Regions from separate parts of the Streptomyces sp. NPDC107654 genome, predicted to be linked through region 1. Evidence: riboswitches for the same ligand, from Rfam matches in the RefSeq annotation. Region 1 holds a riboswitch; the other holds the start of a gene.
What was found. Region 1 has a riboswitch for glycine ahead of gcvT (glycine cleavage system aminomethyltransferase GcvT). Riboswitches for the same ligand answer to the same signal wherever they lie in the genome.

Region 1 (4,407 bases):
GTCCTTCTTCGCGAGGATGATGCCGCCGCGCGGGCCGCCCAGCGTCTTGTGGGTGGTCGAGGTGACGACGTCCGCGTACTCCACCGGGTTCGCGTGCAGACCGGCCGCGACCAGGCCCGCGAAGTGCGCCATGTCGACCCACAGGTACGCGCCGGCCTCGTCGGCGATCCGGCGGAACTCGGCGAAGTCCAGCTCCCGCGGGTACGCCGACCAGCCCGCGATGATCACCTTCGGGCGGTGCTCCTTGGCGAGCCTCTCGACCTCGGCCATGTCGACCAGGCCGGTCTCGGCGTCCACGTGGTAGGCGACCACGTCGAACTGCTTGCCGGAGAAGTTCAGCCGCATCCCGTGGGTCAGGTGGCCGCCGTGCGCCAGGTCCAGGCCGAGGATGGTGTCCCCGGGCTGGGCCAGCGCGAACAGGGCCGCCTGGTTCGCGGAGGCACCGGAGTGGGGCTGCACGTTGGCGTACTCGGCGCCGAACAGCTCCTTCACCCGGTCGATGGCGATCTGCTCGGCGACGTCGACGTGCTCGCAGCCGCCGTAGTAGCGGCGGCCCGGGTAGCCCTCCGCGTACTTGTTGGTGAGGACCGAGCCCTGCGCCTCCATCACCGCGAGCGGCGCGAAGTTCTCGGAGGCGATCATCTCCAGGGTCGACTGCTGACGGTTCAGCTCGGCGTCGACCGCGGCGGCGATCTCCGGGTCCAGCTCGTGCAGGGGCGTGTTCAGAACAGTCATACGACTACGACTCCTCAGCCGGCGGAAAAGGCGGTGTACTCGTCGGCGGAGAGCAGATCGGCCGGCTCCTCCGCGACGCGTACCTTGAACAGCCAGCCGCCCTCGAAGGGAGCGGAGTTCACCAGCGACGGGTCGCTGACGACGTCCTCGTTGACCTCGGTGATCTCACCGGTGACCGGCGAGTACAGGTCGGACACCGACTTCGTCGACTCCAGCTCGCCGCAGGTCTCGCCCGCGGACACGGTGGAGCCGACGTCGGGGAGCTGGACGAAGACGACGTCACCGAGCGCGTTGGCCGCGTGCTCCGTGATGCCGACCGTCGCGACGCCGTCCTCGGCGGCCGACAGCCACTCGTGCTCCTTGCTGTAGCGCAGCTGCTGGGGGTTGCTCATGGCCTGAATTCTCCTGTACACGCGGGAGTGCTGATGACGGGGGGACTGCGGAAACCGCTGGTGAGCGGCCGAATGTGCGCAGGGTCACGTGCCGGCCACGGGGCGGGGCCCCGGAGACGGCCGACCGCGCCCAGTCTTTACTTCTGGCGCTTGTAGAACGGCAGCGCCACGACCTGGTACGCCTCGTGGGTGCCCCGGATGTCCACGCCGACGCCCCCGGTGCCCGGCGCGGCGTGCGCCGCGTCGACGTAGGCCATGGCGATCGGCTTGCCCAGGGTGGGGGAGGGGGCGCCGGAGGTGACCTCGCCGATCACCTCGCCCCCGGCGACGACGGCGTACCCGGCGCGCGGCACCCGGCGGCCCTCGGCGACCAGGCCGACCAGCACCCGCGGGGGGTTCTCCTCGGCCCGGGCGGCGGCCCGCGTGAGCGCCTCGCGGCCCACGAAGTCGCCTTCCTTCTCGAACTTCACCACGCGGCCGAGCCCGGCGTCGAAGGGGGTCAGCTCACGGGTCAGCTCGTGCCCGTACAGCGGCATGCCCGCCTCCAGGCGCAGCGTGTCCCGGCAGGACAGCCCGCACGGCGCCAGGCCGACGCCCTCGCCGGCCTTGGTCAGCGCCTGCCACAGCTCGACGGCGTGCTCCGGCTTCACGAACAGCTCGAAACCGTCCTCGCCGGTGTAGCCGGTGCGGGCGATCAGCGCCGGGACGCCGGCGACCGTGCCGGGCAGGCCGGCGTAGTACTTCAGACCGTCCAGGTCGGCGTCGGTGAGCGACTTCAGGATCCCGGGGGACCGGGGACCCTGCACGGCGATCAGCGCGTACGCGTCCCGGTCGTCGCGGACCTCGGCGTCGAAGCCCCCGGCGCGCTCGGTGAGCGCGTCCAGCACGACCTGGGCGTTGGAGGCGTTGGCGACGACCATGTACTCGGTCTCGGCCAGCCGGTAGACGATCAGGTCGTCCAGGATGCCGCCGTCGGCCTGGCAGATCATGGTGTAGCGGGCGCGGCCCACGCCGACGGAGGCGATGTTGCCGACCAGGGCGAAGTTCAGGAACGCGGCGGCCTCGGCGCCGGTGACGGTGATCTCGCCCATGTGGGAGAGGTCGAAGAGACCGGCCTTCGTGCGCACGGCGAGGTGCTCGTCACGCTCGGAGCCGTAGCGCAGGGGCATGTCCCAGCCGGCGAAGTCGGTCATCGTCGCACCGAGCGAGCGATGCACGGCATCGAGCGCGGTGTGACGGAGTGCAGAACTGCTCATCGGACGGTCGTCTCCCAAGGCAGGCGGACAGGCGAGGAACGTTCCTCCCCATCTGTCATCGGAACCTGAGAGGTTCGCCACGACCGCCACGGGGACGATCACGGCTTGCACCTTGGGTGGAGCCACTGTCTGCAGCGGCCCGCTTTTCAGATGTGCCTCGCCCGCGCGGTAACGGGGCCTGAGAGATTCAAGGGAGGGACTTGCTCCTTCGGCGCCCCGGCACCAGTGCTGCCAGGGACTCTCCCGCGCGGATTCAAGCGGCCGGTATGCAGTTGGCGGGCACATCATTGCACGCCGCACCCCGCCCAGCCAGAGCACGCTCCTTGTGACCAACCCGTAGCCGTACGCACACGAATCGCCGACCGTTGCGCATTACCTTCCCTTTACATACGACGGGCATGGGATTGACCGAGCCCACAGGGGAGGACGATCACGGTGAACAGGACCTCGGCCTACGCCACCGACGCCGGCTTCGCGGTGCCGAAGCAGCCCACCGCCCTCTCCCGCGAGCGCAGCGCGGACCGCCCCGCACCGGTCGTCCGCGACCTGCGCGACCGCGCCGGCCGGAGCCCGCACGCCCTGCTCTTCGGCCCCCGCGACCTGGTGGTGGTCACCGGACTGCCCGGCAGCGGCAAGTCCACCCTGATGCACCGCGCCGTCACCGGCCGGCGCGTCGACTCCCAGGACGCCCGCGACCGCTGGCAGGCCCGCGTCCCCGGCTTCCTCCCCTACGCCCTGTACCGCCCCCTGGTCCGCCTCGCCCACTACGCCGGACTGCGGCGCGCCCTGCGCACCGGCGAGGGGGTCGTCGTGCACGACTGCGGCACCCAGCCCTGGGTGCGCGCCTGGCTGGCCCGCGAGGCCCGCCGCCGGGGCGCCACCCTGCACCTGCTCGTCCTCGACGTCAGCCCCGAGACGGCCCGGGAGGGCCAGCGCGAACGCGGCCGGGGCGTGTCCCGCTTCGCCTTCCGCCGCCACCGCCGGACCACCGCCCGCCTGCTGCGCGCGGTGGAGAGGGGCGAGCCGCCCGCCGGCTGCGGCGCGGCCGTGCTGCTGGACCGGGACGCGGCGGACGTCCTCGGCCGGGTCGGCTTCACCCGGTGACGGCTGCCGGTCTCGCGCGGGGGCGGGGCCGGGTTTCGGACGGGGCGCGGGTGCGGCTTCAGGCCGTGGCGGGCGCCGGCTTCAACGGTGGCGGGTGCCGGCTGCGAGGGAGGCGGTGGGCGTCGGCTGCGAGGGCTGCGGGTGCGGGTTTCAGTCGGAGGCGGATGCCGGTTCGGGCGGGGGTGGGTGCGGGCTCTGAGCCGCGACGGGTGCCGACTTCACCTATGGCGGCGGCGGCTGCACGCGGCGGCGGCGCCGGCCCCACGTGGTGGCGGGCGTCGGCTGCGAGGGGGGCGGGTGCGGGCTTCAGCCCGTGACGGGTGCCGGCTTCGCGCGGTGGCGGGGTGCCGGCCTCGCGCGGTGAGGCACTGTCACCGCCACCCGCTAGCCTTTTCGCGCACAGCAGTGATCCCCAGCAGGCGGTAGGCAGATGGACTTCCCGGCGGACCTTCCCGCGGACTTCCCGGCACAGGCGCACCCCCACCCGCACGGCGGGTGGCCCGGCAACGAGTTGGAGGAGGTGCTCTCGGCCTCCCTCGGCGTGCCCGCGGCGGGCGGTCGGATCGTCGAGGTCCTCGGCCGCAGCTTCCTGTGGATACCGCTGCCGAACGGCGGGGGCCCGGACAGCGGCCCGCTGGACCTGCCGACGATGGACATCGAGGGCCAGACGTACGTCCCGGTGTTCAGCTCCGAGGAACAGCTGCGCCAGGTGGCCGGTGCCCACATGTCGTACACCGTCGCCCCCGCCCTGGAGTTCGCCCGCGGCCTGCCCCCGCAGGCGGGCATCGTGGTCAACCCGGGCGGTGTGGTCGGCGTCCCGCTGCCGCCCGACGCCGTGGCCGAGCTGTGCAGGGCCGGCCGCACCCCGCTCGACGGCCCCAACACCGGCGGCCGGGTCCGCCTCTTCGAGCCCGACTGGC
Region 2 (4,407 bases), on a different contig from region 1:
GACGAGCTGGCGCGGCGCCGCAACCGGGCGGTCTGACCGCGGGGCGCCCTGGTCGGGCGCTTCTGCACCACCGCATTGTCAGTGCCGTGGTGCAGCATCGGAGATGTGAGAAACGCGCCCACGATCCTGCATCTCGACATGGATGCCTTCTTCGCCTCGGTGGAGCAGGCGTCCAAGCCGAGCCTGCGCGGGAAGGCGGTCGTGGTGGGCGGGCTCGGACCGCGCGGTGTGGTGGCCACCGCGTCGTACGAGGCACGGGTGTTCGGGGTCCACTCGGCGATGCCGATGGCGCAGGCCCGCCGGCTGGCGCCGAACGCCGCCTATCTGGTGCCGCGCTTCAGTCTGTACCGGGCGATCAGCGAGCAGGTGATGGCGCTGCTGCGGGAGCTGTCACCGCTGGTGGAGCCGCTGAGCCTGGACGAGGCGTTCGTGGACCTGGAGGCCGGGGGAGCGGCCCGGGACGAGGAGTCGGCGCGGCGGGCCGGCGAGAAGCTGCGCGCGGACATCCGGGCGGTCACGGGTCTCACCGGTTCCGTGGGGCTCGCCGCCTCGAAGATGCTGGCGAAGATCGCCTCCGAGCAGGCCAAGCCGGACGGCCTGGTGCTGATCGAGCCGGGCACGGAGCGGGCGCTGCTGGCGCCGATGTCGGTGCGCACCCTGCCGGGGGTCGGGCCGGCCACCGGTGACCATCTGCGCCGAGCGGGGATCACCACGGTGGAGGAGCTGGCGGAGGCCGGCGAGGACGAGCTGGTCCGGCTGCTCGGCAAGGCGCACGGGCACGCGCTGTACGCCATGGCCCTGGCCCGGGACGAGCGGCCCGTGGTGGCCGAGCGGGAGACCAAGTCGGTGTCGGTGGAGGACACGTACGACGTGGACATCCACGACCGGCTGCGGGTGGGCCTGGAGGTGCAGCGGCTGGCCGACCGGTGCGTACGGCGGCTGCGCGAGGCCGGGCTGTCCGGGCGGACCATCGTGCTGAAGGTGCGGCGGTACGACTTCTCGACGCTGACCCGCTCCGAGACGCTCCGAGGGCCTACGGACGACCCCGCGGTGATCCGTGAGGCGGCGGCGCGGCTGCTGGACTCCGTGGACACCACGGGCGGGGTGCGGCTGCTCGGGGTGGGGGTGTCCGGGCTCGCCGACTACACGCAGGAGGACCTGTTCGCGCAGGCCCTGCCCTCGCGGGCCGCCGAGGCGCCGCAGGAGGCCGTCGCCGAGACGGTGGCGGTGCGGGTGGAGACCGTCGAACGGCAGTGGCGGGCCGGGCAGGATGTGCGGCACGCGGAGTTCGGGCACGGGTGGGTGCAGGGGAGCGGGCTGGGACGGGTGACCGTGCGGTTCGAGACACCCCGGTCCGAGCCGGGCCGGGTACGGACGTTCTTCGTGGACGATCCGGCGCTGGAGGGTGCCGATCCGCTGCCGTTGGTCCGCGACGTGGCGGCTCAGGCCTCCTCCGAGCCCGCCAGCTTGCCGAAGTCGTGGTCCGGGACCCTGGGGGGTGAGGCCACGTCGAGGCCGTAGTGGTGGTAGAGCTGGAGTTCCTGCTCGGGGGAGAGGTGGCGGCCGACTCCGAAGTCGGGGGCGTCCTTGATCAGGGCGCGCTCGAAGGGGACGTGCAGGGTGCCGTCGACCAGTTCGCTGGGCTCCAGGGGTACGAAGGCGTCCCGGGAGAACAGGCCGGTGCGTATGGCCGCCCACTCGGGCACACCGGTGGCGTCGTCCAGGTACACCTCGTCGATGGTGCCGATCTTGGTGCCATTGCGGTCGAACGCCTTGCGGCCGATCAGGTTGCGCGGATCGATGTCGGTCTGCACGGTCCCTCTCCCTCCACGTGGTCGCAACTCATCCGTAAGCACAACGAAAGAGCACATTCACGGAGGCGGCCACTCGAAGCCTCCGGCGTTGACCTCGCTGGTACGCTGACAGCGGCTGCTGACCCCGTGCGGGAGAGTCCTCCGACCACGTCGGAGGCGCCGAAGGAGCAACTCCTCCCCGGAATCTCTCAGGCCCACGTACCGCACGGACGAGGTCACTCTGGAAAGCAGGGCGGATGTCGACGGCTTCCGCCCTCACCGACGGTGAAAGCCGGCGTCCCCGGGCGCCCGGTGAAGCTCTCAGGTTGAGATGACAGAGGGGGAGGCCGTCGGGGTATCCGTACCGGGGTGCCCCTCGAAGGTCGCGTCAGACCCAGGAGGCCTCCGCAATGACCGCCCATCGCACTCCGCTCTCCGAGCTCGAAGCGGGCATCCCGTTCGAGCAGCGCCACATCGGCCCCGACCAGGAGGCGCGGGCCAAGATGCTCGCGCAGGTCGGGTACGGTTCGCTCGACGAGCTGACCGCCGCCGCGGTCCCGGACGTGATCAAGAACGCCGAGGCCCTGCACCTGCCGGGCGCCCGCACCGAGGCCGAGGTGCTCGCCGAGCTGCGTTCGCTCGCCGACCGCAACCAGGTCCTCGGTTCCATGATCGGCCTGGGCTACCACGGCACCTTCACGCCGCCGGTCATCCTGCGCAACGTCATGGAGAACCCCGCCTGGTACACGGCGTACACGCCGTACCAGCCGGAGATCTCCCAGGGCCGTCTGGAGGCCCTGCTGAACTTCCAGACGATGGTCGCCGAACTCACCGGCCTGCCCACGTCCGGCGCCTCCCTCCTGGACGAGGGCACCGCGGCCGCCGAGGCGATGGCGCTGTCCCGGCGCATGGGCAGGAACAAGAAGGGCCTTTTCCTGGTCGACGCGGACGCGCTGCCGCAGACCATCGCGGTGATCGAGACCCGAGCCGAGCCGACCGGCGTCGAGGTCGTCGTCGCCGACCTCAGCGAGGGCATCCCGGCGGAGATCGCCGAGCGCGAGATCAACGGTGTGCTGATCCAGTACCCGGGCGCCTCCGGTGCCGTACGCGACCTCAAGCCGGTGATCGACCAGGCGCACGAGCTGGGCGCCCTCGTCACCGTCGCCGCCGACCTGCTCGCGCTGACCCTGCTGACCTCGCCGGGCGAGCTGGGCGCGGACATCGCCGTCGGCACCACCCAGCGCTTCGGTGTGCCGATGGGCTTCGGCGGCCCGCACGCCGGCTACATGGCCGTGCACGAGAAGTTCGCCCGCAGCCTCCCCGGCCGCCTCGTCGGCGTCTCCGTCGACGCCGACGGCAACAAGGCGTACCGGCTCGCGCTGCAGACCCGTGAGCAGCACATCCGCCGCGAGAAGGCCACCAGCAACATCTGCACCGCGCAGGTGCTGCTCGCCGTGATGGCCGGCATGTACGCCGTCTACCACGGCCCGGAGGGTCTGAGGACCATCGCGCGGCGTACGCACCGCTACGCCACGATCCTCGCCGAGGGCCTGAAGGCCGGGGGCGTGGAGATCGTCCACGGTGCCTTCTTCGACACCGTCACCGCGCGCGTGCCCGGCAAGGCCGCCGAGGTCGTCGCCGCCGCCCGGGACAACGGCGTCAACCTGCGCCTTGTGGACGCCGACCACGTCTCGGCAGCCTGCGACGAGACCACCAACCGGGCCCAGCTGGAGGCCGTACTCGCCGCCTTCGGTGTCGCGGGCGACATCGAGGCGCTGGACGCCACCGCCGGGGACACCCTCCCCGAGGCGCTGCTGCGCACCGACGACTACCTCACCCACCCGGTCTTCCACGAGCACCGTTCCGAGACCGCGATGCTGCGCTACCTGCGCAGGCTGGCCGACCGCGACTACGCGCTCGACCGCGGCATGATCCCGCTGGGCTCCTGCACCATGAAGCTCAACGCGACCACCGAGATGGAGCCGGTCACCTGGCCCGAGTTCGGGCAGCTGCACCCCTTCGCACCCGCCGAGCAGGCCGAGGGCTACCTCACGCTCATCCGTGAGCTGGAGGAACGTCTCGCCGAGGTCACCGGCTACGACAAGGTCTCGCTCCAGCCGAACGCCGGTTCGCAGGGTGAGCTGGCCGGTCTGCTCGCCGTGCGCGGCTACCACCGGGCCAACGGTGACGCGCAGCGCACGGTCTGCCTCATCCCGTCCTCCGCGCACGGCACCAACGCGGCCAGCGCCGTGATGGCCGGCATGAAGGTCGTCGTCGTCAAGACCGCCGATGACGGCGAGATCGACGTCGAGGACCTGCGCGCCAAGATCGAGCAGTACCGCGACGAGCTGGCGGTGCTGATGATCACCTACCCGTCGACGCACGGGGTGTTCGAGGAGCACGTCGCCGACATCTGCGCCCGGGTCCACGAGGCGGGCGGCCAGGTGTACGTCGACGGCGCCAACCTCAACGCCCTGGTCGGACTGGCCAAGCCGGGCCACTTCGGCGGTGACGTCTCCCACCTGAACCTGCACAAGACCTTCTGCATCCCGCACGGCGGCGGCGGTCCGGGCGTCGGCCCGGTCGCGGTCCGCTCGCACCTGGCGCCGTACCT

Region 2: it holds a riboswitch for glycine, as region 1 does, so the genes downstream of both, gcvP (aminomethyl-transferring glycine dehydrogenase) here and gcvT (glycine cleavage system aminomethyltransferase GcvT) in region 1, are expected to answer to the same signal.

What each region holds. Positions count from the first base shown of each region.
Region 1 is NZ_JBVKBI010000010.1:46,412-50,818, forward strand. It holds gene glyA (serine hydroxymethyltransferase) at 1-735, opposite strand, end outside; gene gcvH (glycine cleavage system protein GcvH) at 750-1,127, opposite strand; gene gcvT (glycine cleavage system aminomethyltransferase GcvT) at 1,265-2,383, opposite strand; glycine riboswitch at 2,426-2,539, opposite strand; glycine riboswitch at 2,540-2,639, opposite strand; gene ACZ7N4_RS19355 (AAA family ATPase) at 2,819-3,487, shown strand; gene ACZ7N4_RS19360 (enhanced serine sensitivity protein SseB) at 3,918-4,407, shown strand, end outside.
Region 2 is NZ_JBVKBI010000042.1:23,269-27,675, reverse strand. It holds gene ACZ7N4_RS38095 (MerR family transcriptional regulator) at 1-36, shown strand, start outside; gene ACZ7N4_RS38090 (DNA polymerase IV) at 106-1,521, shown strand; gene ACZ7N4_RS38085 (PRC-barrel domain-containing protein) at 1,443-1,814, opposite strand; glycine riboswitch at 1,934-2,028, shown strand; gene gcvP (aminomethyl-transferring glycine dehydrogenase) at 2,204-4,407, shown strand, end outside.